One region of the Tuberibacillus sp. Marseille-P3662 genome, then DNA from elsewhere that is predicted to be linked to it. Evidence: predicted binding sites of a transcription regulator. Region 1 holds the regulator's gene; each other region holds the start of a gene.
What was found. Region 1 encodes Rex, which represses fermentation and respiration genes when NADH is low (regulators of the CRP and FNR family bind a similar motif). Its sites were predicted from a motif close to TTGTGAAATATTTCACAA; they were not measured.

Region 2: B9Y89_RS17140 (L-lactate dehydrogenase) is a predicted target of Rex. The motif match lies at 2,221-2,238, and genes of this name have one in related genera.
Region 3: B9Y89_RS09085 (YdjY domain-containing protein) is a predicted target of Rex. The motif match lies at 2,482-2,499, and genes of this name have one in related genera.
Region 4: B9Y89_RS03390 (DUF1641 domain-containing protein) is a predicted target of Rex. The motif match lies at 2,200-2,217, and genes of this name have one in related genera.

What each region holds. Positions count from the first base shown of each region.
Region 1 covers NZ_FXBS01000003.1:4,924-9,139, reverse strand. The annotation lists gene B9Y89_RS01420 (CPBP family intramembrane glutamic endopeptidase) at 1-51, shown strand, start outside; gene B9Y89_RS01415 (DUF4305 domain-containing protein) at 48-242, shown strand; gene map (type I methionyl aminopeptidase) at 510-1,268, opposite strand; gene tatC (twin-arginine translocase subunit TatC) at 1,344-2,084, opposite strand; gene B9Y89_RS01400 (twin-arginine translocase TatA/TatE family subunit) at 2,087-2,266, opposite strand; gene B9Y89_RS01395 (redox-sensing transcriptional repressor Rex) at 2,288-2,917, opposite strand; gene moaC (cyclic pyranopterin monophosphate synthase MoaC) at 2,926-3,417, opposite strand; gene B9Y89_RS01385 (ABC-F family ATP-binding cassette domain-containing protein) at 3,515-4,216, shown strand, end outside.
Region 2 covers NZ_FXBS01000006.1:1,706,743-1,710,958, reverse strand. The annotation lists gene ilvC (ketol-acid reductoisomerase) at 1-315, shown strand, start outside; gene B9Y89_RS17145 (GntP family permease) at 727-2,070, shown strand; gene B9Y89_RS17140 (L-lactate dehydrogenase) at 2,264-3,226, shown strand; gene B9Y89_RS17135 (polysaccharide deacetylase family protein) at 3,410-4,216, opposite strand, start outside.
Region 3 covers NZ_FXBS01000006.1:106,017-110,232, reverse strand. The annotation lists gene B9Y89_RS09095 (hypothetical protein) at 1-279, opposite strand, end outside; gene B9Y89_RS09090 (TVP38/TMEM64 family protein) at 527-1,372, opposite strand; gene B9Y89_RS09085 (YdjY domain-containing protein) at 1,705-2,442, opposite strand; gene B9Y89_RS09080 (nucleoside hydrolase) at 2,546-3,454, opposite strand; gene B9Y89_RS09075 (ABC transporter ATP-binding protein) at 3,468-4,216, opposite strand, start outside.
Region 4 covers NZ_FXBS01000003.1:359,740-363,955, reverse strand. The annotation lists gene B9Y89_RS03400 (polymer-forming cytoskeletal protein) at 1-390, opposite strand, end outside; gene B9Y89_RS03395 (MFS transporter) at 501-1,856, opposite strand; gene B9Y89_RS03390 (DUF1641 domain-containing protein) at 2,334-2,783, shown strand; gene B9Y89_RS03385 (NAD(P)/FAD-dependent oxidoreductase) at 2,825-4,003, shown strand; gene B9Y89_RS03380 (glycerol-3-phosphate dehydrogenase/oxidase) at 4,085-4,216, opposite strand, start outside.

The DNA.
Region 1 (4,216 bases):
TACGAAGATCATGAGCAACAATTGCAGTTGATTTGGGGGGTATTCTTTTGAAGCAACAAACATTAAATATATGGATTCTATTTTATTTGGTGATTACCGCTGGATGCATCTACTTTGCTGTTAATGCGGCCCACCAAAGTGTATGGAATCCCGTAACAATTTTCTTTTCCGCATTTGCGGCATTTATCATACGCACGGCTTTTACACTTATGCGCTATAAGTCTTCCATGAAACACAAATAAAAAGGTCACTTCAATTTGAAGTGACCTTTTATTAGGCTGTTTTCTAAAAGATTGTTGCTCTTAGATACAACTGAAAACATTTATTGCTGTGAGCAATTGAAATACATGTAGACTCCTGCGGGAACAGCGGCCAAAGTGAGACCCCGCAGAACGAAGCGGTAGCGGAGTTCGAGGAGGCTCACTGGTCGCCCGCGGAAAGCGAAGTGTATTTCAAATGCGGACAAAAAATCAACAATCCATGCAAAAAGAGCCTTTTATTATAACCATTTATTCAAGATGGTCCTGATCGGTTAAAATCATCGGACCGTCCTTGGTAATTGCAACCGTATGCTCATACTGTGCCGATAATGAACCATCCGCAGTTCGAGCCGTCCAACCGTTATCGTCCAACTTAGAGTGCCAACCGCCAGTGTTAATCATGGGTTCGATGGTTAATACCATCCCTTCCTTTAACCTCAGGCCTTTTCCTTGTACACCGAAGTGAGGCACTTGCGGCTGTTCATGGATACTGGGTCCAATCCCATGGCCCACAAAGTCACGAACCACACTATAACCTTCACCTTCTGCATAGGTTTGGATGGCATGACCGATATCACCAATCCGGCCACCAACTTTGGCTTGTTCAATCCCTTTATACAAAGCCTCTTTCGATACATCAAGCAGATTTTGCGCTTGTTCCGAAGCTGTCCCTACAGCATAGCTCCAAGCGGAATCGGCTAACCAACCATTCAGGTTAACGACCATGTCAATCGTGACAATATCCCCTTTTTTCAACGGCTCGTTGCGCGGGAAACCGTGACAAATTTCGTCGTTTACAGATGCGCAGGTAGCATACTCATAGCCTTGATAACCTTTTTGTTCTGGTGTTGCCCCCCGCTCGCTTAAAAAAGCCTCTGTAAAAGCTTCAATGTCGGCTGTGGTTATGCCTGGTTGAAGTTTCTTTTTGATAGCCTGATGACAAGCAGCGAGTATTTCCCCAGCTTCCTTCATTTTGGCAATTTCATTCATCGATTTTAACTGCAGCATTTTATCACCCTTCTTCATTCGTTACAATAATCACCCTATGTTAGATTCCTAATCATGGGTACTGCCGACGGCTAGCTATTGATTTTCGTTTGTTAAAGACTTAATCTTTTGTCGATAAGCCATTCGAGAGATCACAATACTTACTTCATAGAGGATGACCAACGGCACCATCACAATCAATTGGGAAATGACATCAGGAGGCGTAATGAAACCTGCCATGATCAAGAGAACAAAGTAAGCATACTTCCGTATCCTGTGCAATAAGGCTGGTGTGACAAGACCCAGCCTCGTTAAGAACATAACAAGAATCGGTAATTGGAAAACAAATCCAAACGGCAATGTGATTTGTAATAAAAAACGAAAGTATTCATTAATGCCAATCTCACTTTCAATATTCAACGACGTGCTTAGATTTCCCATAAAATTTAAGGTATAAGGAAAAAGAATATAATAAGAAAAAGCAAGACCGCCTAGAAATAATAAAACTGCCAATGGGATAAAGGCTAATGTCACTTTTTGTTCCTTTTTATATAGACCAGGCGCAATAAAAGCCCATATTTGGTAGAGTATGAGTGGTAAAGCAATAATAATCCCAATCACAAACGCCATCTGTATAAAAATGTTCAGAGGATCGGTAACCCTGAACGCATTCATGGCAACGCCTTTCGCTTCCTCTGCTTTCTGTAAATACAAAATTAACGGCTTGGATAAGAAGAAGCCAACTACAAAGGCGATGACAAAACCAATGGCGACGATCATCAACCGCCGCCTGAGTTCGTGTATATGTTCCGTCATGCTCATGTACTTATCAGCCATGCTTAATCATCCTGCTTTTTGTTCTTATCGTCATGATTGTCGTCCATAATTCCCTTAGTAGCATTCTTAAATTCCCTGAGCGTATGACCTGCAGCTTTACCTAATTCAGGAAGCTTCTTCGGCCCGAAAATAATTAAAGCGACAACTGCTACAAGAGCAATACTTCCCGCACCGTATCCCATCGTTACGTCACCTCCATGCTGCTATTTAAGCGGATAGTTTTTGAGAAAATAAATGATTGATTGTAACTCGACAGCCAAGTCAATATGATGAACCCTAATGTGATCAGGAACCGAAAGACGGACTGGCGTGAAGTTCAGAATCCCATTAATACCTACAGCAACCAGTTGATCAGCGACTTTCTGCGCAGCGGCTGCTGGCACCGTCAAAATGGCTACAGGGATGTTACCATTTTCAGCTTGTATATCACGCAAATCATCGATGGTCACACCAGCGATTTCCGTACCAATTTTATCTCCATCAACATCATAGGCTTTCACGATTTGTGTGCTATTATTTTTCATAAAATTATAATTCAATAGTGCTGTTCCAAGATTGCCTACACCTACTAACATTACTTCAGTTAACTCATCTTGGTCAAGTGTTTCCCGAAGAAAGTCCAACAACCGTTCCACATTATAACCGTAACCTTTTTTACCCAATGTGCCAAAATAGGAAAAGTCTCGTCTAATAGTGGCCGAGTCAATTTTAACCACATCGCTTAATTCTGAAGACGACACGCAGCTTTTCCCCGATTCAGCGAGGTGACGCAGCGAACGATAATATAGTGGCAGTCGTTTAGCTGTTGCCCTCGGAATCTGCTCATAACTCATATCAATATTTAACCCCCGTCGACGCTTTGGTCAGACTGATAGTCACCACTTTTTCCCCCGGTTTTTTGGACGAGATAAGTCGATGCTATCGTCATACCTTTATCTAACGCTTTGCACATATCATAAACCGTTAAAGCTGCGGCAGATACCGCTGTCAGCGCCTCCATTTCTACACCCGTTTCATTTTTGGTTTTAACGGTAGCATGGATGGCTAGGCATCCTGCTTCTTCCCATGTAAACGTGATGTCAACGCCCGATAGCGATAACGGGTGGCACATCGGAATCCACTGTGAGGTTTGTTTCGCTGCCATAATCCCCGCAACCTGAGCGACTGCAAGTACATCGCCTTTTTCCACCTTTTGCTGTGTCACAGCATCATAAGCTTGCTGATTCATGGTGACGGTTGTACGAGCGATAGCTGTGCGTGACGTTTTTTCCTTAGCGGATACATCAACCATCTTTGCTCTACCTTGGTCATTGACGTGTGTGAGTCGATCCAATACCAAGGCCTCCTTTTATCTTAGTCTTAACACCCATATGGTTGCCACTGGTCTCAGCTATACGATACACTGAAATAAGGATTTGAGGTGTATTCAAGTGATCCTATTACAGACCAATAAAATCAGTAAATCCTATGGTACTGATACCATTTTATCGAATATTAACATAGAAGTACAATCTCATGAACGTGTCGCACTCGTTGGCCGCAACGGCAGTGGTAAAACAACGTTGCTCAAAATTATTTTAAACGAACTTGAAGCCGATGATGGGGATGTCATTTTTGCAAAAGAAACGTCCGTAGGTTATCTTTCCCAGCACACTGCTATTCATTCAGAGCGTTCAATCTATGATGAATTAGCCCTCGTTTTCACTGACCTCATTAACATGGAAACGAAACTCCGGGACATGGAGCAATCCATGAGCGATTCCGACAATATGAGCTCAGATGACTATCAAAAATTGCTGGATGACTACGATCAACTTCAGTCAGCCTTTACTGAACGCGGAGGCTACACCTTTGATGCTGATATCAAAGCCATCCTTAACGGTTTAAATTTCGGCGACTATGATTGGCAGACACCAGTCAGTCATTTGTCAGGTGGACAAAAAACACGTTTAGCCCTTGGCAAATTACTCCTAAAAAAACCTGATTTATTAATTTTGGACGAGCCCACCAACCATTTAGATATTGACACATTAACATGGCTGGAAGGCTATCTACAGCATTATGCTGGAGCCATTCTCGTCGTCTCACACGATCGGTATTTTCTTGACAAATTAATTACAAAAGTCTATGAA
Region 2 (4,216 bases), on a different contig from region 1:
ATGGAATTATACCTTTCCAAAGAACCCGCATTTATGATGGAAAAAATGGCTGATATAGGTTTGTTTAAACAACTCCCTCTCCATTCTAATACGAGTCAATACGGACAATTGTCCAGATACAAAAAAGTTGATAACTCATATATAAGAGATTTCATCAGAACAAATTATGAATACATTGATACTGGACAATTCGCTAAAGAGTGGCGTAAGGAACAAAAACAGGACCTTAAGAACTTTAAACAAATGCGTGAAGAGGCGTTCGAAAATAAGTTAAGTAAAGCTGAAAGTCGTTTAAAAGAAAGATTGAATTTATGATGATGCCTTTCGGGGCTGGGATAATCCTAAGACAGGATACTCAGGAAGCCGAACAATAAGATATGAAAGCACGTTCTAAGCGTCGTCAAAATACGTAGACGCCTGCAGGAACAGCACGAACGCCGGAGAATAAGCTTCTTTGGACTGCGAAGAAGCATCTTGCTTCTCTGAATAGGCTTGAAGATGCAGGAGCACGAGCCGAAGTTCCACTTGGAAAAGGTGTTTTCTTTACCAAGTTAGTTAGGCCGTGCCCATGGCAAGCGAAGGACTTTGACGAGGCGATGACTCTTTTCAACAAATCATCCGAACTGACGAATCAACCAGTTCGGATGATTATGTCACTCATATACTATTGTCCTAGCTTCTTCGCTCGCTATTTAAATTCTGAATATTGGAATAAGGAGTGATAAAATGGTCTCACAAGAGATTATATTGCTTAATCTTGTTGTCTCGATAGCGATTATTTTATTCCTAGTTTTAAAATTAAAGCTCAATGCCGCCATCGGCCTAATCATAGCAAGTATATATATGGGGCTTGCTTCGGGGCTTGGCTTATCAGCAACAATAGAGGCAATTAGCTCAGGATTTGGAGGACTCATGGCTGAGATAGGGCTTTCCATAGGTTTTGGAGTCATATTGGGTAAACTTTTGTCTGACTCTGGAGGGGCCCATTCTATAGCAACCTCGTTAATAAAATTGACTTCAAAAGAAAAATCGATCTATGCTCTTGGATTTGCAGCTTTTATATTAGCCATACCGGTCTTTTATGATGTAACGTTTGTTATATTAATTCCCCTTGGGATTCAGTTGGCAAAAGAAATTAATAAGCCGCTTCCTTATGTTGTTGGGGCACTGGTCATTGGGGCAGCTACTGCTCATACGGTAGTTCCTCCTACACCTAGTCCCCTTGCAGCTACAAGCATTTTGAATTTTGATCTTGGAATTATGGTTAGTGTTGGTTTGGTGGTAGGAATTTTATCATGTTTAATTGCTATGAGACTATATTTCACACTGTTGGACAAGGGAATCTGGCATAAGGAAACAGATGAGGAACCTGTTATGGAAGACAATAACGAAAATAATGTCGTTTCAGAAAACCAACCGTCAGCGATTCTTTCATTGGTCCCTGTATTCTTACCGATCGTTTTAATTTTAATAGGGACAGTGAGTAGCGCTGTGCTTGAACATCCGCCTGCCTTTGTTAATTTTATAAGCAATCAAATAATAGCTTTGCTTACTGGAGCAGTATTTGCATATTTTGTGGCATCGAAATCCTTAAACAAGAAACAAAGAGATAACGCTGCTTCGTTCGGTATGCAGGCAGCAGGGGTTGTTTTATTGATCACAGGAGCTGGAGGAGCCTTTGGGACGGTTATTCAAAAAACAAAGATTGGAAAAGCTCTTATAGATACCGTAGCTGGGGGATCCCATTCCGCGATTATACTCATCCTTTTGTCGTTTGGTATTGCTTTGATACTTAGAATCGCCCAAGGATCTGGAACAGTGGCTGGTATTACCACTATGTCTATAATGGCTAGTGCAGCAGCAAATGTAGCCGTTGAGCCGGTTTGGATAGCAATGGCTTCACTAGCAGGTGCCGTTAGTGTAGGACATGTGAATGATAGCGGATTTTGGGTGACGGCGAAATTAGCTGGATTATCAATAAAAGGTGGTTTCAAAACTTATACTCTTTCAGAATCCATTCTTTCTGCGATCGTTTTATGTTTTGCAATGATAGGCGCCTTAGTTTTTTGAAGGCATCAATGATCTGCCTTTTTTTTACGGACCTAATCAAAGATGCTAGGGAATAAGCATTCCAAAAAAGATCGTCATTCATTAACAAAATTGTCAACCGTTTTTTCCGCCAATCAATGTACCCATAAAGAAATATATTGTACAATATATTTGTGAAACATTTCACAATTGACCTAAGAGAGGATGGGTGGGAATGGCAGATCATAAAATCAACCGTGTGGCTTTAGTAGGAACAGGGGCTGTAGGATCAAGTTATGCTTTCGCCTTAATGAATCAAGGGGTAGCGGATGAACTGATTATGATTGACTTAAACGAAGATAAAGCAAAAGGGGACGTCATGGATCTCAACCATGGGAAAGTGTTTGCCCCAAGTCCTGCTCACATTCATTTCGGTTCATATGAAGATTGCGCTGAAGCCGATATCGTTGTCCTTTGTGCAGGCGCGAATCAAAAACCAGGGGAAACACGCCTTGACCTCGTTGAGAAGAACCTTAACATTTTTCACACCATTGTTAAGGACGTCATGGCCTCCGGATTCGACGGCATCTTTCTGGTAGCGACCAACCCGGTTGATATATTAACTTACGCGACACAGCGGTATAGCGGGCTTCCAAAGGAACGCGTCATTGGATCTGGCACCATTCTTGACACGGCCCGCTTCCGTTTTCTGTTAGGCGATTATTTTAACGTTGCCCCACACAACGTTCATGCTTATATTATTGGAGAACACGGGGACAGTGAACTCCCGGTCTACAGCTGTGCCGATGTTGGAGGTATCCCCGTTCTTGACCTCATTAACCGCCAAGAACAGTATCAAAAAGAAGATCTTGATAAGATTTTTACAGATGTCCGGGATGCTGCATACAAAGTGATCAATAGTAAGGGATCCACCTACTATGGTATAGCAATGGGACTTGTTCGAATCACAAGAGCGATCTTGCACAATGAAAATAGCATACTGACCGTATCAGCCCTACTAGATGGCGAATACGATGAGAACAATGTTTATACGGGTGTCCCAGCTGTCATTAACCGCAGGGGGGTCCGTGATATTTTGGAATTGAATCTTACCCAAGAGGAACAAGAGCATTTCAAGAAAAGTACCAAGGTAATAAAAGATACTTTAGCGCCGCATTTTACAGAAGTTAAGCGATAGCCTTCAATAGAAAGGGAGGCGATGGGCTAGATTTAATTAAGACTGCATCATGGTCTCCCTTTATCACGATTTATTCTGTCAAAATGGTTAATACTCTGTATTGGAGAAGAAAAGAGCCAGAGGTAAATACAGCAGGATGAGAAAATCAATTCTTCAAAAATAAGTATCTAAGTAGGGTTTTTTCTAGTTTACTCGACGTTTCTTTTGAAAAAGGGTACAGACTATTACCAGTACAACGCCTATCATGGCGGTGCTAGATAAGATCCATAACAAGATTTCCCTGATATTGGAGACTGTGAATTTGACAATATGATTCACGGACTTAAGGTTAGATTGAACAATAACTCCTTGTGAACCTGACGTGATAGAGACCTCCGGTGCTTTTACTGAGTTATCAACCTTTTTCAGGTTTATCCAATGTAAATTCGGAATTTCCTCCATATTGTTAACTAATTTTTTGAGACGATCTAAACCAAGATAAGGATGATAAAATCCTGCAACCACGCCATCTTTGACAATCATGTTTTGATTTGCTTTTTTCATCATTTTCGGTATCGCGTTTTTGTCATTCTCTGGAACGTAACCAATCGTCTCAGGTAACAAAAGCATATTGTTAAGAAAAGAAGGTCGCGTAATATAAGGCGATGTCCCTGAAATTTTCCAATTTTTGTTGCTTAACTGGATTTGTCCAACGTAAGTCGAAAAGTAGTTGGAGACGATTTTGTAGCCTTCAAGGGACATTGTATAATGAGGGGCTTCAAAAGCCAGTGGATACAGCTGATTGCTTGTGAGCTCCTGTATCCCTTTTGTCAGTTTTTTTGTGATATAGTCTTTTTCGAATTGCCTCTGTTTTGCTTTATAAGCCTTATAGCTGGATTTGTTTGTGAAATCATCTTTCGTCTTGTGCTTTTGATCAGGAGGGCCCACGATAGGTGTGTTGTTGTTCACATCCCAAAATTCAAATCCTTCTCCGGTGACTCCCTTACGGAA
Region 3 (4,216 bases), on a different contig from region 1:
TGAACCACTGTCTGTGATCTTTTGTTGTAGACGCTTGACACTTTCCTGGATCTTTTGAAGTTCATTTTGAAGTTCATTAGTATCATTCGTATCTGTTGATTCAGTCGATTTCGCTGATTGACTTGAACCACCACTATCTGTTGTCGATTGTTCAAGTCGCTTAATACTCTCCTGTATCTTTTTGACTTCCTTTTGAAGCTTCTCAATAGTCGGTTCTGTTTTAGCATAGCCTTGAAATGGAAATCCCAATCCCAAACAGAGCGTCACGGATACAATCATGACCGCCCTAATTTACGCATGTTTTTCCCCCTTCAATCCAGTCCGCTGCCTTGCTACCTTCCTTCTCAATTAAGAACACAGAACCACAAGTGAATCTGTTATCTGGTCATAGCAAACGAGATATAATTCTATGTAAGACTAAACTATGAACATCATCATGTGATTATTCTTCTCTTGATGACCTTAAACAGTTTGTAAAGAATGAGATAAATATCCATTACAAAAGGATGCCAGATTTCTGACACCCTCACTTATAGCCTTTTAGATTTTTAACATGGGGTTTCAGCAACCATCCGATGATCGCTAAAGCAATAACAATCATGAAAAGCAAGAATAGTATTTGGACAACACCCGTGGCCGTTTCACCAAGATAGGAGTACAATAGAGTCGCGGGGAGTTGCCCCAATCCTGTCGCCCAAAAGAAGTTCCAAAACGTCACCGGCGTCACGCCGGCCGCATAACTGACAAAATCAAAGGATATAACCGGAACAAGCCGGGCGATCAGAATGGCATACGCCCCATACTTGTGAAAAAAATGATCCCACGATGACAGCGCCCGTTGACTGACAAGCCGCTCGACTACAGGTCGGCCGATCCATTTTGCTAAATATAAACAAAGGATGGCCCCGGCCATGGCACTCGTCCATGACAACAGCGCCCCCCATAGCCAACCGAACACCCACCCGTTTGCAAAGGTAATAACAAAAGCAGGCAATGGTGCAATGACAGACTGAAACACCATTAATACACCGGAAACCATAGCCGCTAGCGGGCCAAAAGATAACAAATAGTCACGAAAAGCTGATACATCGGCCTGTTTCATAACGATCACAGCATCATTCATCACCTGATGAAAACTCCCGAGACCGAGATAAAGCAAAGTGAAAAAGACAGCTACCCCGCTGAATATACCAATCCCTGTCCTCTGCCCTGCTGTTAATCGTTGACCTTTAAATGAAACCACCGACACCTTTCGTGAAAAAAAGAGCGATGCGAAGCCGAGCACGAACCAGGCGACCATTAAGCCGTTCATGTGTAATATTGTTACTACGCCGTCCAGAAACCACGCTTTTCTAGTCACATAAGCTGGCATAAACATATAGCTCCCATTAATCAACGTTACGACAATGGGAGTGGCTACACTACTACAAACAATGGCCGTAGAAATGTTCCCTTTCCCTATAAGACGAGGGAGGCGTCCTTCTGATATAAGAAAGATGAGACACAGCCACAAGCACAATCCCATGAGTATCGTTATGACATATGCACTGTCAAATCGCATATCTACCCATTGATTTTGAATCAGTAAAAGAGCGATACTCAATCCATACCAATAAAAACAGAACAAAGAGGCAAATAAATGAACACATGTCTTTCCTGTCGCGGTCACGCCCTAGCAACCCCCTTATAACTAACAACCATTGTCTATGGCGATTTACTAAATTTATAAGTTAACACAACAGAGGTTCCGTCTTTGGGCAATACATCGGGATTGCCGTGAAATTTTGCTTCACCATTTTTAAAGGTTCCCACGGAATGTGAAGCATTACTGACAATACCAACAGGACAACTGTCAAAACACATGAAACACCCCGTGATGTTTTCCTTGGCTGCTTCATAGTTGCCCCCGAAGTGATAAGCGAGTCTTTTTCCCGTTGAATCGACCATCACTTGATTGATATCATATACTTTATCTGACTCATCCCAAGTGATATTGACGTCCACGGTCTCTCCTTTTATAACCTTTCCTTCATCGGTTTTCTTAAATTTTTTGTCTGGGTCACCGCCTTTTTCGACAGCCGGGTTTCCGTCAATGTCCTCCAAAGCCTGATAGAAGGCTAACGGATTGGCGTAAGTATCAAACACCGACTTATGACCGTTCGATCCTTCAACCCAGTTCATACCGTGCCGTGTAGGTTTCTTTAAATATTTTCCGTTCACCGTTGCATAAACCTTCACTAACTGATCTTCTTCATTAACATAGATAGGATGGTCTTTGCTAAGGTCCTCCGCACTGGAAGCAAAGTACTGGTCCAAGTCTTCCTGATTGATCGATGAAGTTTGTTCCGAATCGCTAGAAGAACACCCTCCTAAAAGACCTAATAATAGAAAAGCGACAACAGAAAAACGAACATATTGCTTCCCCATAACTGACTGCATCATTCCCCTTCTTCCCCCAATCAGGCATATTCCCCTTCATATTTATGAATCAATACACGAAAAAAATAACTGTAACTCAATATTTATTTCATGTTAGTAAGATTATTCACTGATTCCCCACAAAATGGGAATTCATATTTTTTGCTAGAGTGACATTGCCCCACGCATCAAAAATAACCTGATTGAACAGAGTCATGTCCTTGATGGCTCTAGGAACATTGACCGTCTTACTGTTCCCGTCCAACTCACCTGGCCGAAGATACCCTCTTTTTAAATCTTCTATAGTTGAAACTACTCTAAGATGATGGTCAGCAAAGAGTTCAGGATGGGTCACGTAAACAGCTGCCGTAGTATCCCAATTGAAAAATCCTTTGAGGTTAAACCGCTTTTGCATATACTGCATCCACGGAACAATGTTCTTTAGAATATACGAATAGACATCCCCCTGTTGGTGTTCCAGCCATTCTCGTTCCTTTACTCCAAAAAAAGCCTGCAGGCAAAGATTCCCGGTGACAGCGGTGACTTCTACATCCGATTGAAGGACCTGACTGGTCGCTTCTGGATCACATGAAACATTTAATTCTTCCAATCGATCGCCGTTTATCACCAAGGGTGCCGTGATACCTCCCATCAGCACAACTTGTTTGAGATGGGTAAAAAAATGAGGATCAATTTTGTAAGCTTGATAGAGATTCGTCAAAGCACCTGTCGCTAACAAGGTGATTTCACCGGGACTTTTCGCTGCCGCCTCCGCCAAAAAATGGGCAGCCTCCCTCTGGCTGTCACCTGAATTCCCTGCTCCTTTTAACAATGGCACATCGCTTAGTCCGACCATGTCAAACATATGCTGTGTAACTTGATGGACTATGTCAATATGACTGTTGCCAAAGGTGGTTGTAACACCTATAAGCTCGATATCCTCCCGCCCTAATAAGTATAAAAGCGCCAATCCATCATCAATGTCCTTGTCTTGAACCCCCATCGTATTATCACAATCAAACATCACCTTTTGCATATAGAAGCTCCTCTTATCCTTTTTCTGGTATGAAGTGTAATTGATTCAAATCAACGCTTAAGTGTATAGGCTCACCTTCTAAGACCTCTAAATGAACATCTGCATACTGCACAACCTCTAACATTTTATATCCAACTTGCACCTTAATATGATAAAAGCCTTGACGGAACGACCAATCCCTAATAATTCCTTTAAAAACATTAGGTTCTTCTCCCTTCGACTCTGTCTTTGGTATGATCGTTAAGGTTTCAGGTCGAATCACAACCCAACCTGTTGATTGTGAAACATTATGATCACACGGGCATTGAATCTGAAAATCATCGGATAGAAATACCCCTTCCCGACATTGGCCATAAAAAACATTTTTAGCTCCCAAATAGCGAGCGACATTTTGTTCACCCGGCTTTTCGTATAAATCTTTGGGTCTATCTATTTGCAAAATTCGTCCGTCTTCCATTACTCCGATCCGATCTGATAATTGAAAGGCCTCATCACGATCATGGGTGACAAACAGAATCGTCACATGGTGTTCTTGATGCATCCGGGCAACCAAAGCACGCATATCTTCGCGAAGACTCGGATCAAGGGCGCTGAAGGGCTCATCCATGAGAAGAAGGCTAGGTTCCGTCGCGATCGCCCTGGCAAGGGAGACACGTTGTCTTTGCCCCCCGCTTAATGCCGAGGGATACCGTCTGTAAAATCCATCCAAGCCTACAGATACAAGAAGATCCCTCGCTTTTTGCAACCTTTGCTTCTTGCGGA
Region 4 (4,216 bases), 350 kb from region 1:
TTGGGCATTGAAGAGATCTGCCGTACAGTCCCCGCCAATTGTGACGAACCCACTGATATCAAGTGTTTTTCCCGTGAGATCCTTACCCACGCGCATCGCTCCACTACTTTCGAGCTGGTCAGTAATAACATGACCTGAAATATGGCTACTGCCACTGCTATCAATCGTGACCGCCGTCACATCACCATGAACATGCGATGACCCACTCAAATCAAAAGAATGAGTATGGATATCCCCTTTCACATGACTCGAACCCGAAGCATCAAATGTTCTACATTCAATATCCCCCGTAACTTTTCCCGACCCGCTGATGTCAACCGAGTCATAAAGACCACCGGCAACACTCCCACTACCGGAAATGTCTAGGTCCCTTAATTTTTCTCGTTCCATTTTATTCGCCCCTAAACTATCCTTTTCACTTAGAATAAATGAAAATGAAAATAAATAAAACGCTCTGTAGATGTATCAGCATTCAGTCTTAAGTCGGACCACAAAGGCATTTAATTTCTTGCAGATTGTCGGCTTGGGTGCCGTAGGCCTAGACAAACAACGAGCACACTCACAGCCAGACAAACCATTGCCACATAATGGAGGTGGGTAATATCTAAATGAGTATTAAATAACAGTCCGAGCAACGTAGATGATAAAATTGAACCCAAGTAACGACTTGTTTGGAACAATCCTGAGGCCGTTCCCGTTTCTTCAGCATTCACTTGCTCATAGAGTGCTGTCTGCATTGAGATATTATTGAAACCATTACTAATTCCAAGAATAACCATGATGATGATCAACCACCATAGCGGTGAAGCTTGATTCAATGTCAAGATCAAACCCGTTCCAACTAAAATCGTTACCGCTCCTGCTAATAATGACGGCTTGGAACCGCGAAGATCAATCCACCGGCCAGCAAGCGGGGCCACAATCACGCCACAACCAGCCATCGCCAACATGATGATCCCCGCTCTCCCACTGCTATAATTTCGAACCTGTTGCAAAAAGGTAGGTAAGCCAAAAAAGTAACAATAAAAAATAAGATTGATACTCATGAACTGAACATAGATCAATGTCACATTCACGTTCTTCTTCAATGCATCCAAATCAATAAAAGGCTCATGCCGGCGTTTTTCATAAAGATAGAAACTGCTTCCGGCAATGATCAGAATAAATAAGGTCCACCAGCGAATATCTGTCTTTAAAGAAAATAGAAACAGAATAAAGCTAATCATACTGACACTAAACAAAACGATGCCGCCGAAATCAATGCGGCCGAGTTCAATTTTTCCCATTCCCTTATTAGGTAAAACAAAAATAGCCATCAAAAACGAGACAATAATGAACGGAAAGTTAACTAAAAAAATCGCTGGCCAATCCCATGATTCAATTAAAAAGCCACCGATTGAAGGGCCGAAAGCAGCGGACGTTGATGAAAATACCGCGAGTGCTGCCAATGCTTTCCCTTGCCCCTCTGTAATACTTGTTCTGACCATAGACATACCACTTGGAAATAACGTTGAACTGCCAATAGCTTGGAGCACGCGAAACACGATTAACCAACCAAAACTGGGAGAAAACGGCGCAAGAAGCGATGCCAGAGCAACGACAACAAGTCCTGCCAAAAATAAACGTTTCGGACCGAACATATCACTGAGTTTGCCTGTAACAGGCTGGGCAGCCGCACTTGCTAAGTAAAAGGCAGAAATTAACCAAGACGCATCAGCAAATGACAACTGGAATTCACTTTGAAGCCGCGTTAACGCCACAGCGATCATAGATGAGTTCAAAGGATTAAGCAGCGTACCAAGGCCAATGGTCAAGACTAGAACCCATGACTTTGGTCTTTTAATTAATTCGGACATAGAATGACTTCATCACCTTACATCAATAACTGATTAAATCAATCATACGAAAATTTTGAACGTGATAAAATCTTTCTGCTCAATCACCAACTATTGTCGTATGTTTACCCACCCCTTATAAATTCAATAGATGTCGTATCACTCTTAATAACGATTTCGGATATGTATTTTTTTTAATAAAAATGTTATTATAAAATAAGAAGCTCAAGGAGGCTTACGTCAACTTAGCGCTTCTTAACTAGTCCAAACAAGCACTTTTTGATGTTGGCGATGAGTATAAAAGCGAATGATATCTGTTCTCTCATTTCAAGCATAAGAGTGAATAGATTTTATTTATTTTCACTTGTGCACTATTACACAAGGAAGTGAATCACTAACAGCACAAGGTGTTTGTCAAAAACCGCTGCAGTTATTGGAATCATCTTAATAACTATATATTCGTAGCGGTATCATTTTATAGCAAAGGAGACATCGGCTATGTCAGAAACATCGAATCAACAGCCTTCTGAAAATCAAGCTGCCGCACAACAGACTTCAAGTCAAGTCCAACGTGATGTGCTTGATCAACTGTTGAACCCTGAAGTTCAACAGTCATTGACGGTTCTCATCGAGAATCTTCCGAAGTTAACAGAATTGGTGACTGTGCTAACAAAGTCCTACGACACGGTTCAATCCTTAGCAACGGATGATGTCCTTAAGGAAGACTTCAAAGGAGGTTTTCAAGAAGTTCTTGATCCTTTGCAAGGCAAAGCAAAAGAGGTTGCTGCCAATGCTATTGAAGCAAAAGAACGTGCTGAGGACAGCGAAGAAACCATTGGACTTTTTGGTCTATTAAGATTGCTCAAAGATCCACAAGCCCAAAAGCTATTCCGCTTTGCGCAAGCTTACCTCACCATTATGGACGAACAAGAGCGGAAACAACAGTAATATTATCATGATCACGAACAAATGAAGAACGGAGGATGATTATGTCTAAACATATTGTCATATTAGGCGGCGGCTATGGCGGATTGTTGTCTGCTTTAACCGTACGTGAACATTTAAGTGCAGACGACGCTTATGTCACAGTCGTTAACCGCTATCCAACGCATCAAATCATAACAGAACTTCATCGTCTGGCCGCGGGCAACGTCGATGAAAAAGCCGTTGCTCTACCATTAGAAAAGCTGCTCAAAGGCAAAAATGTGGAGCTTAAAGTGGCCAACGTCAAAGAAGTCTCACCAGACAAACAAGAAGTGGCGCTTTCAAATGGCGGCACATTAAATTATGATGCTCTTGTTGTGGCCCTCGGCAGTCATACGGCCTTCTTCGGCATACCAGGATTGGAAGAGAACAGTTTCCTTCTAAAATCTGTAGACGATGCCAATCGTATCCGTAAACACGTCGAAAATCGCATTCGCGAATATGCGCAAACGAAGAATAAAGCCGATGCCACTTTCATTGTCGGCGGCGGTGGTCTAACCGGTGTTGAACTTGTCGGTGAATTTGCTGATCTTATGCCAGAGCTAACGAAAAAATATGGTGTCGACCCTAATGACATCTCACTCATGTGTGTCGAAGCGGCCCCATCCATTCTTCCTGGATTCTCAGAAGAATTAATTGAACGTGCAACTTCCAGCTTAGAAGCCCGCGGTGTCCAATTTTTGACCGGTCTTCCTGTAACAAAGGTTGAAGGCGACGCTGTCGAACTAAAAGATGGTCAAACCATCAATGCGAAAACATTAGTTTGGACAGGCGGTGTCCAAGGCAACCCGGTAGTTGCTGATTCCGGCATTGAAGTTAACCGCGGCCGCGCCGTTGTGAATGATTACTTGCAATCCAATTCCCATGACAACATCTTTGTAGCTGGTGACAGCGCCGTTGTTATGAAGGAAGATGGCAAGCCATATCCACCAACAGCCCAAATTTCTTGGCAAATGGGTGAACTCATTGGCTACAATCTCTATGCTTACTTAAAAGATAAGGCCTTCGATACTTTCGATCCTGTTATGTCAGGGACGCTGGCTAGTCTTGGCCGCAAGGATGGTATCGCGACAGTGGGTGCCAACAATACCCAATTAAAAGGTATGCCTGCATCTATGATGAAACAAGCCAGTAACGTTCGCTACTTATCCCATATTAAAGGCCTATTTTCCTTGGCTTACTAAAATTGACTTGACGTCAAAAAAAGCAGAGACCGCTTGGGTCTCTGCTTTTTTTATTATTTTATTAACGTTGCATGCCCTCTCCTATTCATCCTTCATCGGCGTTGACGCTTGGTGCAGCATATCTTCCAGTTCCTTAGTGAAACGCTGGACGTCAGTCTCACTCCAACCTAGAAGATCGGCCATATACCGGGTCACAGGTGCCTTCCATTGTCG